One region of the Bradyrhizobium sp. USDA 376 genome, then DNA from elsewhere that is predicted to be linked to it. Evidence: riboswitches for the same ligand, from Rfam matches in the RefSeq annotation. Region 1 holds a riboswitch; each other region holds the start of a gene.
The links. Region 1 has a riboswitch for cobalamin ahead of ACVJ19_RS10195 (ribonucleoside-diphosphate reductase subunit alpha). Riboswitches for the same ligand answer to the same signal wherever they lie in the genome.
Positions count from the first base shown of each region.

Region 2: another riboswitch for cobalamin. It lies ahead of ACVJ19_RS23525 (DUF1636 family protein); the one in region 1 lies ahead of ACVJ19_RS10195 (ribonucleoside-diphosphate reductase subunit alpha).
Region 3: another riboswitch for cobalamin. It lies ahead of ACVJ19_RS23590 (energy-coupling factor ABC transporter permease); the one in region 1 lies ahead of ACVJ19_RS10195 (ribonucleoside-diphosphate reductase subunit alpha).
Region 4: another riboswitch for cobalamin. It lies ahead of ACVJ19_RS31270 (TonB-dependent receptor); the one in region 1 lies ahead of ACVJ19_RS10195 (ribonucleoside-diphosphate reductase subunit alpha).

Region 1 is NZ_JBSSGN010000001.1:2,182,878-2,186,791, reverse strand. Features, by position in the region: gene ACVJ19_RS10205 (GNAT family N-acetyltransferase) at 1-186, shown strand, start outside; partial or broken gene ACVJ19_RS10200 (transposase) at 622-768, shown strand; cobalamin riboswitch at 894-1,064, shown strand; gene ACVJ19_RS10195 (ribonucleoside-diphosphate reductase subunit alpha) at 1,169-3,112, shown strand; gene ACVJ19_RS10190 (ribonucleotide-diphosphate reductase subunit beta) at 3,103-3,914, shown strand, end outside.
Region 2 is NZ_JBSSGN010000001.1:5,041,302-5,045,215, forward strand. Features, by position in the region: gene ACVJ19_RS23515 (cobyric acid synthase) at 1-830, opposite strand, end outside; gene cobO (cob(I)yrinic acid a,c-diamide adenosyltransferase) at 836-1,471, opposite strand; cobalamin riboswitch at 1,511-1,730, shown strand; gene ACVJ19_RS23525 (DUF1636 family protein) at 1,827-2,201, shown strand; gene cobW (cobalamin biosynthesis protein CobW) at 2,198-3,232, shown strand; gene cobN (cobaltochelatase subunit CobN) at 3,232-3,914, shown strand, end outside.
Region 3 is NZ_JBSSGN010000001.1:5,055,019-5,058,932, reverse strand. Features, by position in the region: gene cobT (nicotinate-nucleotide--dimethylbenzimidazole phosphoribosyltransferase) at 1-1,022, opposite strand, end outside; gene cobF (precorrin-6A synthase (deacetylating)) at 1,033-1,782, opposite strand; gene ACVJ19_RS23590 (energy-coupling factor ABC transporter permease) at 1,822-2,499, opposite strand; cobalamin riboswitch at 2,537-2,756, opposite strand; gene cobA (uroporphyrinogen-III C-methyltransferase) at 2,802-3,533, opposite strand; gene ACVJ19_RS23580 (cobyrinate a,c-diamide synthase) at 3,530-3,914, opposite strand, start outside.
Region 4 is NZ_JBSSGN010000001.1:6,720,700-6,724,613, forward strand. Features, by position in the region: gene ACVJ19_RS31270 (TonB-dependent receptor) at 42-2,261, opposite strand; cobalamin riboswitch at 2,375-2,572, opposite strand; gene ACVJ19_RS31275 (hypothetical protein) at 2,637-2,858, opposite strand; gene ACVJ19_RS31280 (hypothetical protein) at 3,348-3,560, opposite strand; gene ACVJ19_RS31285 (hypothetical protein) at 3,714-3,890, opposite strand.

The DNA of each region.
Region 1 (3,914 bases):
ATTGTTGCCTACCTCGAAAGTTCGAACCCTGAAAACATTCCCTTTTACCAACGTCACGGCTTCAAGGTCGTTGGTGAGATACAACACGGTTCTTCGCCGCCGCTCACGCCAATGTTGCGAACGGCTTCATTCCGACCCAGCAAGGCCGCGCCGCCGGATCGGCTCGTCACCCAGACTCAAGCATAGCTCCGCCTCATCCCGTTAGGATTGATTGCCAATAACCTGACATGACCGCGTTCGGTCAGGACGGCTTATGTTCGCGGCCAGACAACTGAGCACGTGAGGCGGCTCGCCGGGCCTGCGAAAAGCATACCAATCGTCTCTTCGGCAAAGTTGGCACGTCTGATGTGAGAGCTGGCGGGGTCAAATCCACTAAGCTGGGATATTGCCACGGGCGGCTGCATCGATTTGCGGTCGGGCTCCAGACAATTTTTGATCTAAGGCCACAGAAAGCGATGAATGGCGAGACGCGTATGGCTACCGAAACCCGATCCGGCCCAACTCAATTCGCGGACCGCGAACCGATCGATGCCAACATTCAGGATGTCCAGGGTTGCTGTTCCCCTGTTGGAGAATTTGCGACGCCACTTCCAAAGGTTTGAGCACATCTTGGCCGATCGCAGGCGCTGGGTCGTCGAGCGCACCTTTGCGTGGCTCGGCAGATGTGGGCATCTCTGCAAAGACTTCGAAGGTTCCGCCGCTACCGAGCTCGCCTGGCCGCTCGTCGCCCATCTGAGGCTCCTAACTCGCCGATTGGCCAGGCCTTGAGACATCTATGTTTTTTGAGTGAGGCTCTCAGGACAGGCGCTCGGCGAATTTCGAACCTCGACCTCGGGGCTGCTCCAACTGGTTAACTTGACTGTGCCGTCTTGACGAGTCTGGGCAAAGGCTTCTATATGTGGTGTCGTAGTGGTTTTAAATTCGCATATATGGTGGCACGGTGTTAGGGGGGAACCCATTGTGTCGGCAGCGGCTATTCCGAGGCATTAGCGCGACAGCGCTGGGAAGGCCGACAGCCGCAGCGACCCGCGAGCCAGGAAACCTACCGCGACAGAACCCATGTCCTCGGGCGGGGTGCCCGGTGGGTCGCTTGCAGCCGGGGACATTTGCCCGGTCCCCTCGCAAGTCGTCCGCACGGTCCCAGCCCCCAAATATCACGGGGTTGCCGATGTCGGCGTCTTACGATTTCGATCAGTATGGTCATCTCATTGAGCTGCCGAGTGTGCGGCAGCCCTCAGCGCAGGCAAAGCCTACCACACCTGAACTGTGTCTTGTGCAGCCCCCAGCATTGCCGGCTCCCCTGCCGAGGCCCCCCGCGCGATCGCCAACTCCGTCTGACCTTTCGCTCGATCGGTCGCGCGACGACCTGCTGACCTCGTTTGGTAGGCTGACGCTGACCGACCGCTATCTGCTCGCCGGCGAAGGCCTCCAGGACATGTTCGCCCGAGTGTCTTGCGCCTTCGCGGACAATGTTGCGCATGCCCAACGTCTATATGATGCGATGTCTCGGCTGTGGTTCATGCCGGCCACACCGGTGCTCTCCAACGGCGGCACGACGCGCGGCCTTCCGATCTCGTGCTTCCTTAACTCAGTGTCGGACTCGCTCGAAGGCATCGTCGGCACCTGGAACGAGAACGTCTGGCTTGCTTCCAATGGCGGCGGCATCGGCACCTACTGGGGTAATGTTCGCTCAATCGGCGAGAAGGCGAGGGGCGGCGTCACCTCGGGCATCATCCCGTTCATCCACGTCACGGACGGCCTCACGCTGGCGATCAGCCAGGGCTCGTTGCGGCGCGGCTCGGCGGCGGTCTATCTCGATATCCACCATCCCGAGATCGAGGAGTTCCTCGAGATCCGCAAGGCGTCTGGTGACTTCAACCGCAAGAGCCTCAACCTACATCACGGCATCAACGTCACCGACGAGTTCATGTGTGCCGTGGGCGCCGGCACCGCATTCGCTCTGCGCAGCCCGAAGACTAACGAGGTCGTCCGCGAGATCGACGCCCGCCAGCTGTGGCAACGCATCCTTGAGAACCGGCTGCAGACCGGCGAGCCTTATCTCTTGTTCATCGACACCGTGAACCGTGCGCTCCCCAAGCACCAGCGCGAGCTCGGCCTCGAGGTCTCGACCTCCAACCTGTGCAGCGAGATTACCCTGTCGACCGGCATCGATCATCGCGGCGAGGAGCGCACCGCGGTTTGCTGCCTGTCGTCGCTCAACCTCGAGACCTGGGACCAGTGGAATGAGGAGCCCGGCTTCATAGAGGACGTCATGCGCTTCCTAGACAACGTGCTCACGCACTTCATCACGGTGGCGCCGGACGGAATGAAGCGTGCCCGCTACGCCGCCCTGCGCGAGCGCTCCGTTGGCCTCGGCGTCATGGGCTTCCACTCGTTTCTCCAGGCCAAGGGCATTCCAATGGAGGGTACCTTGGCCAAGTCATTCAATCTGAACATGTTCCGAAAACTCCGTCGCGAAGCCGACGCCGCATCCGTGGCGCTCGCTCGCGAGCGTGGCCCGTGCCCGGATGCCCTGGAACGCGGCGTGATGGCGCGCTTCAGCCACAAGATCGCAATCGCGCCGACCGCCTCGATCAGCATCATCTGCGGGGGCACCAGCGCCTGCACTGAGCCGATCCCGGCCAACATCTACACCCACAAGACGCTATCCGGCGCCATCTCGGTGCGCAATCCGCACCTCGCTAAGGTGCTGGCCGCGAAAGGCGCCGACACCTCGGCGACCTGGGAGTCGATCATCGCGCACGACGGATCGGTCGCCCATCTCGACGTCCTGTCGGAGCACGAGAAAGCGATCTTTCGCACCGCCTTCGAGATCGACCAGCGCTGGATCGTCGAGCTTGCCGCCGACCGCGCCGCGTTGATTTGCCAGAGCCAGTCGATCAACCTCTATCTGCCGGCCGACGTCGATAAGTGGGACCTCCACATGCTGCACTGGACGGCGTGGAAGCGTGGGGTGAAGAGCCTCTACTACTGTCGATCAAAGTCGATCTCGCGCGCGGCGTTCGCCGGCAAGATTGCCGGGGATGCAACGCCGACGCAGCAGCCGGCGCGGCAGCGCACCGACTATGAGGAGTGCCTCGCATGTCAGTGATCGATCTATCGCGCGCCGATCCGCGCACGTTGATCGGCAAGGGACGCGTCGGCCTCCTTGACTCGACCGGCAGCTACGACGTCGATCGCTATGCCTGGGCTTACGAGTTCTGGAAGCGCCAGCAGCAGACCCACTGGATGGGCGAGGAGGTGCCGCTCGGCGCCGACCTCAACGACTGGGCTTCGGGCCGCGTCACCGACAGCGAGCGCGCGCTGCTCACCCAGATCTTCCGTTTCTTCACTCAGTCGGACATCGAGGTCGGCGACAACTATTTCAAGCGGTACATTCCGATCTTCCAGCCACTCACCGTCCAGATGATGATGGCCGCTTTCACTAACATGGAGACGGTTCATATCGACGCCTATGCCCTGCTACTCAAGACGCTCGGTATGCCTAAGACCGAGTTCGAGGCATTCCGCGGCTATGCGCAGATGCGCGCCAAGGCGGACTACATGCACGAGTTCGGCGTCGACAGCGTGGCGGATGTCGCCCGTACCCTGGCGATGTTCGGCGCCTTCACCGAAGGCATGGCCTTGTTCGCCAGCTTCGCCATGCTGCTCAACTTCCCACGCCACAACAAAATGAACGGCATGGGACAGATCGTAAGCTGGTCAGTGCGCGACGAGAGTCTCCACTGCGAGGGCATCATCAAGCTATTTCACGAATGGCACCGCGAAACCGGCGCGGTGACGCGCCCCGTCCGCGACGACATTGTCGACGTAGCCAAGACCATGGTGAAGCTGGAGGAGAACTTCGTCGAGCTCGCCTTCGGCCTTGGCAAGATCGAGGGGATGCTGCCTGA
Region 2 (3,914 bases), 2.9 Mb from region 1:
AGATCGACGCCGGGCTCGAGCTTGAGTGGATCGAGATCGTCGAAATTGGCGATCCGCGACAGTGCCAGGCACGCGATCTTGCATTGGCCCGGCTTGCGCGCATCGCTCAGGCCCAGCGCGTCCTCGGCTGGCAGCTCGCCGGCGCGGGCAAACCAGGGCAGGACGCCGAAGCCGCGCCAGACCGTCTTCGCTTCGATCAGCCTATAACCGTCGTCGAACAGCGTGGGATCGCCGCGGAACTTGTTGATGACAAAACCCTGGATCATCTTGGCATCGTCGGGATCGATGACCGCTTTGATACCAACGAGCTGCGCAATGACACCGCCGCGGTCGATGTCGCCGACCAGCACGACCGGAACGTCGGCCTTGCGGGCAAAGCCCATATTGGCGATGTCGGCCTTGCGCAGGTTCACCTCGGCCGGGCTGCCGGCGCCTTCCACCAGTACGAGATCGGCGCGCGCCTTCAGACGCTCAAAACTCTTGAGCACCGCGCCCATCAGCGAGGGCTTCATCGCCGCATACTCGCGCGCACGCGCGGTGGCAATGCGCTTTCCATGCACGACGACCTGTGCGCCGACATCGGTCTCGGGCTTCAGCAGCACCGGATTCATGTCGGTGTGCGGCTCGACGCCGGCGGCGAGCGCCTGCAGCGCCTGGGCGCGGCCGATCTCGCCGCCATCGACGGTGACGGCCGCGTTGTTCGACATGTTCTGCGGCTTGAACGGGAGCACACGCAGGCCGCGCCGCGTGAACGCGCGCGCAAGGCCGGCGACGATGAGCGATTTGCCCACGTCCGAGCCGGCTCCCTGGATCATCAATGCGCGTGCCATCGAAATCAGAACTCGACGCCGGCCTGTGCCTTGATGCCGGAGCGGAACGGGTGCTTCACCAGCGTCATCTCGGTGACGAGGTCGGCAATCTCGATCAGCTCGTCCTTGGCGTTGCGCCCGGTGAGCACGACATGCGTCATCGGCGGCTTCTGTGTGGTCAGGAACTCGACGACCTCGGCGATGTCGAGATAGTCGTAGCGCAGCGCGATGTTGATCTCGTCGAGCACGACCATGCGCAGGCTGGAATCTTGGATCAGCTCCTTCGCCTTCTCCCAGCCGGCGCGCGCGGCGGCGATGTCGCGGGCGCGGTCCTGAGTCTCCCAGGTGAAGCCTTCGCCCATGGCGTGGAACTGGCAGAGGTCGCCGAAATGGCCGGTGAGCAGGCGCCGCTCGCCGGTTTCCCAGGCGCCCTTGATGAACTGCACGACCGCGCAGGGGAAGCCGTGGGCGACACAGCGGACGATCATGCCGAAGGCGGAGGAGGACTTGCCCTTGCCCGCGCCGGTATGGACGATGATGAGGCCCTTTTCGCCGCTCTTGGTCGCCATGATCTTGTCGCGGGCGGCCTTCTTCTTCGCCATTTTCTGGGCGTGCCGGGCGTCGGTTTCCTCGGCCGTTTGGGTATCCGGTTCAGGCGTCATCTGACGGGTCCTTCGGCTTGACAAGAGGCGGCCGGGGGCAAATGGTGGCCCGGCGTTGGTTCCTGTCCTATGACAGGCGAAGAGGGAATGCGATAGGGTCCGAATCGGCAAGATTTGGGTCCAAAATGCAGCCGCCCCCGCGACCGTGACCGGAGAGATGCCCGAAGCCACTGATTCCCACGGGAATCGGGAAGGCGGGGATCGAAGGGCAAAACCCTGCTCCGCAAGCCGGGAGACCTGCCAGCGCGGACGAGTTTTGGACCGGCGGACGGGGTGTTCCGCGACGGGGAAGCGGGCCTTCAGGAGAATGGTCCGTGTGCCTCATCGCCTCCCGATGTTTATCCTGGAAGAGGCGATGACCGTCACACTTCACGTCTGCATCACCTGCCGCGCCGGCCAGACGCTTGGCGAGGGCGAGACCACGCCCGGCAAGCGCCTGCATGGTGCGATTCTCGAGGCCGGCGTGCCCGAGGGTGTCAATGTGGTTCCCGTCGAATGCCTGTCGGCATGCAGCCAGGGCTGCTCGGTCGCGCTCAGCGCGCCCGGCCGCTGGTCCTACGTCTATGGCCGCCTGTCGGATGCGAATGCGCAGGACGTCGTCGCCGGCGCCGCGGCCTATGCGGCGGCACCCGATGGCCTCGTGCCCTGGCGCAGCCGCCCCGAAATCTTCCGCAAGCAATCGCTTGCCCGCATTCCCCCCATCGCCGTCGTGCCGGAGGCCGCTGAATGAACTCGCTCGCAAAAGTCCCCGTCACGGTGGTTACGGGGTTTCTCGGTTCCGGCAAGACCACGCTGATCCAGCATCTGCTCAGCAATGCCAACGGCAAGAAGCTCGCCGTGCTCGTCAACGAGTTCGGCAGCGAGGGTGTCGATGGTGAGATCCTGAAGTCCTGCGCCGACGCCAATTGCCCGGAGGAGAACATCGTCGAGCTCGCCAATGGCTGCATCTGCTGCACCGTCGCCGACGATTTCATTCCGACCATGGAGCAGCTTTTGGCGCGGCCGGTGCGGCCTGATCACATCCTGATCGAGACTTCGGGCCTGGCGCTGCCGAAGCCGCTGCTGAAGGCGTTCGACTGGCCGGAGATCCGCTCGCGCATCACGGTCGACGGCGTCATCGCACTCGCCGATGCCGAGGCTGTGGCCGCCGGCCGTTTCGCGCCGGACCCGGCTGCGGTCGAAGCGCAGCGTGCGGCGGACGAGAATCTCGATCACGAGACGCCGCTGTCGGAAGTGTTCGAGGACCAGATCGCCTGTGCGGATATCGTGCTGCTGACCAAGGCCGATCTCGCCGGCAGCGCAGGGATTGAAGCCGCCAAGGCGGCGATCACCGCCGAGATGCCGCGGCGCGTGCCGATGCTGCCCGTCACCGACGGCGCAATCGATGCGCGCGTGATCCTCGGTCTCGGCGCTGCCGCGGAGAATGATCTCGCCGCGCGCCCCTCGCATCATGATGGCGAGGAGGAGCACGAGCATGACGATTTCGCTTCCGTCGTGATCGATCTTCCGGAAGTTGCCGATATCGATGCGCTGGTCGCTTCCGTGCAGCGTCTGGCGCGCGAGCAGAACGTGCTGCGCGCCAAGGGCTACATCGCGGTCGCGGGCAAGCCGATGCGCTTGTTGCTGCAGGCCGTCGGCGAACGCGTGCGCCACCAGTTCGACAAGCCCTGGGGCGCGGGTCTCAGGCAGTCAAAGCTCGTCGTGATCGGCGAGCATGGTGACATCGACGAGGCCGCGATCAGGTCAGGACTTGGTATCTGATGCACGTCGTCTTCCGCGAGAGCCACGGTCTGGAGGAGACCGCGACGCCAAGAGACATCGGCCAGGACCCGGCTGATCTCGTGGTGCTCTCGTACTCGGATTCGGACCTTGCCGCGTTCGCGGCCGGCTGGCGGCGAGGCCGTGACAGCCTGCCGTCGCTGCGGCTCGCCAATCTCGCGGAGCTGCGTCATCCGCTGTCGGTCGACACCTATATCGAGCGCACGCTGTCGCAGGCGAGGGGCATCCTGGTGCGCCTGATCGGCGGCGAGTCCTATTGGCCGTACGGGCTCGCGGCTCTCCAACAACTCGCGAAGGATCGCGGCATTGTGCTGGCCGTGCTGCCGGCCGATGGCCGCGACGACACCCGGCTCGATGCATATTCGACATTGCCGGTCTCGACGCTGCGGCGGCTGAAGGTGCTCTGCGACACCGGCGGCCCGGTCGCGGCGCAAGCCGCGATCGCGCAGCTTGCGCTGGCCTCGGGGCTTTATGCAGGCCCGGTCGCCGGCGAGATGACCGTTCCCGAGATGGGCTTTTACGATCCCGCGCGCGGCGTCATTGCTGCGCCGACGTCGGACGAGGGAAAGCCGCGCGCGCTGGTGACCTTCTATCGCTCCTATCTCACCGCGGCCGACACCGGCCCCGTCGATGCACTCATCGCGGCGTTGCGTGACAACGGTTT
Region 3 (3,914 bases), 2.9 Mb from region 1:
TGCGCAAAAGTCGCCATGCCATTGTGGAGCGCGCAGGCCGACCGCACCAGCGGCAACGCGATGGCGGCGCCCGATCCTTCGCCGAGCCTGAGATCGAGGCTGATCAGCGGTTGCACGTTCAGCGCGCGAAGCACGAGGCGATGTCCCTGCTCCGCCGATTGATGCGAGGGCAGCAGGAACGGCTGGCACGACGGATTGAGCCGCACCGCCGCCAGCGCCGCGACCGACACGATGAAGCCGTCGATCAACACAGGGATGCGGCGCTGCGCAGCCGCAATGATGGCGCCCGCGATCGCCGCGATCTCGAGACCGCCGACGGCACACAGGATCTTTTCGGGCGGCGCGCCCGCAACGCCATGGCGCGCAATCGCGGCATCGATCACGCGCGCCTTGTGCGCGCGACCGGCGGCGTCGACACCGGTGCCGCTGCCTGCGATCTCCTCGGCACTGATGCCGAGCAGGCTCGCCGCAATCGCCGCGGAGGTCGTGGTGTTGCCAATGCCCATCTCGCCGAAGATCAGAAGGTCAGGCCGGCTAGCCTCGGCGCGCGCAACCGCGCGCTGGCCGGCTTCGAAGGCGAAGGCCAGCTCCGCAGGCGTGAGCGCAGCTTCGACGCTGAAATCGCGCGTGCCGTGACGCGGCTTGTCGGTGATGATATCAGGCATCGCCGCCGCCAGCGTGCCGGCGTCAACGACTTCCAGGTTTGAACCCAGCTCGCGCGCCAGCACCGAGATCGCGGCGCCGCCCGAGGCAAAATTCGCCATCATCGCGATGGTGACGGCCTGCGGATAGGCCGACACGCCCTGCGCGACGATGCCGTGATCACCGGCGAAGATGATGATGGGCACGCGCGCGGCACGCGGCTGTTCGCTCGCTTGCAGGCCGGCGAGCTCGATCGCGAGCTGCTCGAGCCGGCCGAGCGCGCCGGTCGGCTTTGTGAGCTGTGCCTGACGCGCGATCGCCGCATCGCGATGGACCGCGGAGATCTCGGGGCATTTCCGGGTGACCCAGTCGGGGAGCATGCTGCCTCGCTTACGGCCTGCGCTTGAGGATGTAGCTGTCCATGATCCAGCCGTGCCGCTCGCGCGCCTCCTGCCGCGCAGCGACGATGCGCGGGCCCGCGTCGGTGAGCGCGCCGGATATGACGATCTGATCGGGCATGCCGAGATAGGCGCCCCACCAGATATGCAGGCCGGCCGGATCGAGCGACTGGAATGCGGTGCCGCCGTCGAGCATCACGACCACCGTATCGACGCCCTGCGGCCAGCCGGCTTCGCGCAAGCGACGGCCTGTCGTGACCAGAAAGGGCTCGCCGATATCGTTGAGCGGCAGCGCATGCGCCGCGCACAGCGCCTGGATCGATGTGATGCCGGGCACGACCTCGATGTCAGGCAAGGGATCGAGCCGGCGCGCAATACGCAGCGAGGAGTCATAGAGCGAAGGATCGCCCCAGATCAGCAGCGCGACCTTGCCGTCACCGCCGAGATGGCCTGCAATGGTCTGCGACCACGCGGCGGCCACGGCATCGTGCCAATCATCCACACCCTTGCGGTAGTCCGCCTCGGCTGCATCACGCACAGGAAGGTCGAACTCAACGATGCGCGTCGCTTTGTTGGTGAGCACGTCTGTGCAGATCGTCCGCCTGAGATCCGCGAGATCGGACTTGGCGCTTCCCTTGCGCGGGATCAGGACGAGATCGGCCGCGTTGATGGCGCGGATCGCGGCGCGCGTGAGCTGCGCGGGATCACCGCAACCGATGCCTATCAGGGAGAGCGTGAGCATCGGGCGTACGGGGCGGCCATGACAGCCGCCCCTTGTCTCTTAAGCCGCGTTGTGCAGGCGCGGGGTGACGAGGCCGGGCGCGGTAACACCGCGCAACGACTTCGCCAGCGCCAGCACGGCGAGATCGGCCAGCGGCTCGATCACGATGACCAGCGCGTAGGAGGCCGCAAACGTCGCGATGTTGGCGAGGTTGCTCATGGCAAAGCCGGAGCCATAAAGCGCCCAGAACGCCACCCAGGCGATCACGCCGGCCTGATAGGTCGTCGAGAGCGCCAGCGCCTGGCGATAGCTGAGATCGACATAGGCGGTGTTGCGCGAAATGATCCGCGCCGCGATCGCCTGGATACCGAACAGCGGCACCAGCAGCGTCGTGACGTTCATGCCATATTGCGGGATGTCAGCGGGCTCGAAGAACGCGCCCTGGAGCAGGAGGCCAAATGCAAGGCCGAGGGCTGCAGGCGCCGCGCCGAACAGCAGGAACAAGGTCGAGCCGAGGATGAAGTGCACCTCGGACACGCCGACCGGGAAGTGCGGCAGGATCTCGAAGAAGGTGAAGACGAGCGCGGTGGTCGCGAGGGTGCGCACGGCGAGCGAGCCGATACCCTGCTCGCGCACGGTCTCGGCCGCGAGCTTCAAGGCAACGCCACCTGCGGCGATGCCGGTTGCGTAACTCAACACGAGCTTGGCGCCCATCACGACGCCGGGTTCGATATGCATGGCTCAGTTCCTTCCTGCCGTCACACCCGACGGCCTTGGCCTCAAAACATGCACGGCCGGTCTCCTGGCTCGCGGTTCACTGGGGTTCTCCGGCCTTCCCGGACCTTGCGGCCCAGTGGCTGATCGGAGCCCCTCACCGCTTACAGTCGCGGGGGCGGCTGGGGTTTTGGGCGCCGCAACTGGGTCCGCCCATCCCCATTCCCGATTATGCTCCGGCGCTTTGCGCCGCGTCGAGCACCATGCCCCTCTTGTGTGCCCCTTTCGCATTGCGGGCGTCAAGGGGCGAACGGCGGCAGTGGCCATCATGACGGATATTCCCCGGCCAGCGCGCCGAACAGGATCACGGCGGCCGTCGAAGCTGCTCCGCCCCGTGCAAGCTGCTCGGCAAGCTCGGCAATCGTGGTGCGGACCAGCCGTTCGTCGGGCCGCCCGAGGGATTCGGCGAACAGCGCCGGGGTGGTTGGAGCGAGGCCGTGGGCGATCAATTTTGCGGCAAGCGCCGGAAAGGTGCGCCGGCCCATATAGACAACGGTAGTCGCTTCAGGATCGGCCAGCGCCGCCCAGTTCAGGTTGGGCGGCAGCTCGCCGGTGACATCGGCCCCGGTGACGAACTGGACTCGGCGTGAGGTGTGCCGTCGGGTCAGCGGAATGCCGGCTTGGGCCGCGGCGACGCAGGCCGAGGTGACGCCGGGAACGATCTCGTAGCCGATGCCGGCTTCGCGCAACGTCTCGATCTCCTCCTCGAGCCGGCCGAATATGCCGGCGTCGCCGGACTTCAAGCGAACGACGCGCACGCCGGTTGCGGCGTAGTCGACCAGCAGACGATTGACATGGTGCTGCTTGGTCGAAGGACGCCCTGCCCGCTTTCCCACCGCGACGAGATTGGCGCCGGGCCGGGCGAGATCAAGGATCGCGCCGGAGGCGAGGTCGTCATAGAGCACGACATCGGCCTCGCGCAGCAGCGCGGCGCCCTTCACGGTGAGGAGCTCGGGATCGCCGGGGCCGGCGGAGATGAAGGAGACGAAACCGCTCACCGGTCCTCCGCGATCAGATGGAAGAATGTGCCGGTGGCACGGCCGCGCTGCGAGCCGGTCTCGGCAATGACCGCGCCCGTTGCATCATGCACGACCGCCAGCGGCGTATCGGGTTGGGCAAGGATGGTCGAATAGTGGAACTCATGACCGCGCAGGCGTGCGCCCGCCTGATGCCCCGGCATCGGCACCGCGAGGGTGGCAAGACGATAGCCCAGATGCATGCGGCGCTTGGCAAAGCTCGTCTCCAGGCCAAGCAGGCCCGTCATCTCATGGCGGATGCCGTCGGCGTCGGTCAGGCCTGCGCCCAGCACCATATAGCCTCCGCACTCGCCGTGCACCGGACGCATCTCGGCGAAGGCGCGCAAGCCGCTGCGAAAGCGC
Region 4 (3,914 bases), 4.5 Mb from region 1:
ATTCTAGTACATTCGGGAGCATGTGACAGCCCCACCGGGGATCAGAACGTGGCACCGGCCTTGAGCAGATAGGTGCGGCCGGGCAGCGGGTACGCGCTAAAGCGGCCGCCGGTGAAGGTGCTGGCGATCGCATAGTCGTAGTAGAGCGCGTTCAGCACATTGTTGACGCTGAGGGACCAGAAATAGCGCTCATATTGACCGCTGAGCTTGAGGTCGATCGTGGCGTTGGCAGGGATCGGCTTCTGGGTTCCCGCCTGGTCGTTGTCCATGCGCCGCTCGCTCCAGAAGCGTGCGGTGGCGTCGAGCACCACGTAGTTCTGCCAGATGTTCCATGTGAGACCCGCACTCGCGGTGTAGCGCGACACCAGCGGCACGTCGTTGCCGGCCCAGACGCCTCCGCGGAAGACGGCCCGCGTATAGGCCATGCCGGAGCGCAGCAGCAGCTCGTCGTTGACGCGATAGGACAGACTGGTTTCCGAGCCGTAGCGGCGGGTCGGATCGAGATTGGTGTTGTAGAACAGAATCGGGCTGAAATGGATCTCGTTGGCGAGGTCCATCAGATAGAGGCTGCTCTGCAACTGCAGCCCGCCCCCTTTGATGCGCAGCCCGCCCTCGATGTCTTGCGAGGTCTGGGTCTTGAGCTGGAAGGTTTGCGGGATCGGAGCGAAGGTGAAGGGATCGAACGACGGGCCCGACGACACGCGCTCGTCCACGTCAGGCGTGCGGAATGCGCGCGCCGCACGGCCGAACAGCGAGACCATGTCGTTGAGGCGATGCTCCGCGCCGAGATGCAGCGCGTATTGGGTCTCATCGCTCCGCAGCGGGAGCGCGCCGATATCGGTGTTGAAGGGTGCCGCCGGGTCGAAATTGTCGCGTGCGGAGAGACTGACATTCTGCATCCGCGCGCCGTAGGAGATGTCGGTCGTGGGCAGCACACTCAATGTGTGCTGAAAATAGCCCGCAACCGTCTGCTGTCTCAGCGCGTAATTGTGCCAGGGCGCGAGCCCCTGCCCGGCGCCGCGGTTCTGCTGAAAGTTCGCATCGTAATAATCGATGCCGGTCAAGAGCTGCGACGGCATCCCCAGCAGCAGGCTCTTCACGCTGAGGCGCGGCGTGATCGACCATGTCGTCAGACCGGCATCGACATAGGTTGACGTGAAGAGTGCAGGAACCGGCGTTGGGCTGGAGAAGAACGCGCTCTGCTGCTTCTTGTCGCGTACGCCGCCATCGACGATGAGATCGACGCCGTTGACCAAAGTCTTGGTGAAGCCCGCTGTCGCGCTAAACCCCTGCTGGTTGGCGTAGTTGAAGGGCGTGCTGGTCCCCTTCCGATTGGTTGCGAGCTCGTCGACGCCGATCGAGGGATCGACGGTGCGGCCACCCGGCAGTCGCAGCTCCTGATTGTCGCCTGTCACGGTCAGGAACGCGGAGAGGCCAGGTGTCGTATAGTTCAGATTGCCGACGCCGTTCTCCTGGGAATAGCGATTGTTGTCGCGGTAGCCGTCGGTCTTGACGGTGTTGCCGTAAAACGAGGTCGACCATGGACCGGAATTGAGCGAGGTCGAGATGTTGCCAAGCTTCGTATTGAACAAGCCAAAGCCGGCCTCGATGCGCGCGGTCACGGGCGGTCCGCCGATGCCGTTCTTGGTGACGATGTTGATCACGCCACCGACTGCGTTGTCGCCGTAAAGCACCGCGCCCGAATTGCCGCGCGTGATTTCGATGCGCTCGACGGAATTGAGCGGGATGGTGGAGAGGTCCACCTGCGCCATGTCGATGTCGTTCAGCCGCCGGCCGTTGACCAGCACCAGCGTGTTGGCGGTCGCAAAAGCGCCGAAGCCGCGCAGGTCGACGCTGGTCCTGGCGCCGATCGGGCCGCCATAGAGCGTCGTGATCTGGGCGCCCGCTACTTGCGTTGCGATGATCTCGGCAAGGGTCTGCGACGGCGAATGCGCGATGTCCGTGGCCGTGATGACGGTCGTAGCGGCCCCGACGATACCCCCGTTGCTGGCGGCAGCCGCATTGCCGGAGCCGGATGAGCCGGCGCCGCTCGACGGCGCACGCCTCCTCACCACGTCGCCATCGCCCGTCGCCCTGGCGCGGGTGCGGTTCTGATCGTCGGAGTTGGTCACCTCGACCGGCGGCAGCTGCTCGTTGGCAGCCTGCTGCGCCCGGGCGACGGAGAGATCGAGCGAATGGAGGTAAATGGATGCGACAAGGCCGGCGCTGAGGCGCCTGGCGGCAGAGACAATGCGGGACACAGTTGTAACCTCGGTATGACGTCAGTGGCACGTCACAGCGAACGAGGTTTCACGCGGAGCGATGGATTGCTCGTGTGAAGCTAATGTCTGTACTCCCCGACCGACATCTTCGCGTGTGACCACGGCTGACGGCAGGTCTCCTGGCTCGCGGGTCGTTACCTCTACGTCGCCTTCCCAGGACCGAGATTCCCAGTGGCATATGACGAAAGATTCACCGCTTACAGTTGCGGGGGCAGCCGTGGTTTTGGGAAAATCCCGCACCACGTTCCCTTTTGATCTCCATGAGGAGAACCGTCACCGATCAATCTACGGGGCGTTCGCAGGTTGAGTCAATCGACCGGTCGAACGATGAGCCCGAACGTCAGGCGAACACGATCACACCGGCTCCCGCTCCGCCTGCGTCCTGATCATCGCCCGCTCGCCGGCGTCGACGAGCTGGCCGATGCCGGTGCGGCCTGCCAGCGCACAGCGGATGATGTTTTCAGCGACCGATCTGCGGAAGTCGTGGTCCTCGCCGTCGGGGCGATTGCGGCAGACCCGGTCCAGTGCCAGCTTCATGTTGATGCGGGTGCGGGTGTCGAAATGCTCGCTGATCATTCGCACAGCCTCGATCGCGTTGATGTCGGAGGCGGAAACGCTTCGGTGACCGGCCGGGTTCCAAAACGCAAGCGAGCGATGTGTCGGCCGTCTAGGTCCGGCCTCTCGGACGCTGCGCCTGAGCCCAGGCCGCAGCCACGTCGCGCGGCGGAACGTCGACGCGCCGGATTGGCGTCAACTCGCCGGAGGCAGAAACGATCGCGGTCTCCTCGCGGCGACAGCGCGGGCACACGAAGCGAACCTCATGCGGGGACGCCGACCAGCTCGAACGTTTCACATTGGCGGCCATCGGCCAGGCCTCGCATTGCGAGCAAGACACCAGAAACCGCCCGGGATCGAGCATACCCATTCCATCGGACTCCGCGTCCTGCCCGCTCCTTCAATGATTAACCCATGTGAATCGTTCCGGTGCCCAAGCACCGCCCGCCTCATGCCGTGCGGCGCCAACGGACTCGCTGTTCCCGATCCGCCGGCATCCGGCTGAAAGGCTCAGTGCGCGCCCTTGAGGGTGCAGGAGGTGGTGCAGGTGACCGTGGTGCCGTGGTCGCACGCCTTGCAGGCGGCCACGCACTGGTTCATGTCGCGCGCATTGTACGAGCTGTAGTTCCGCATCGGGCAGGTCGAGGTCGACCCGGTGATGTCCTGTTCCTGGTTGCAGGCTGCCATTGCGAGCGCGAGAACAAGGACTGCAAGAAGGCGCATGGGATTGCCCTGTAGAGAGTGGCAAAGCGACGTCAGCGAGGCACGTTGCACCGCAACGGACCCCTGCATTCCCACCGCGAGCAACCGTGGAAGCCCCGCGCTCGCATCCCTGGAGGATGCGCGCCAAAGATTAAAAACGGATTGCAGCCGGCGTCAGGCCGCAGTTTTCGTCGCGATCACCTGCCGCATGTCCACCGCGAGTTGGCGGTACTGTTCTGACAGTTTCAGATAGAATGCGCGCTTGGTGCTGTCGGTGGCGAGCTTGGCGATCAGCTCGCATTCGGCCGTGAGCGTCTCGAACCGTTCCAGCCTGTCCTCAAGTTCTGTCATCGGCGTGTCCCCATCAAACGCCAC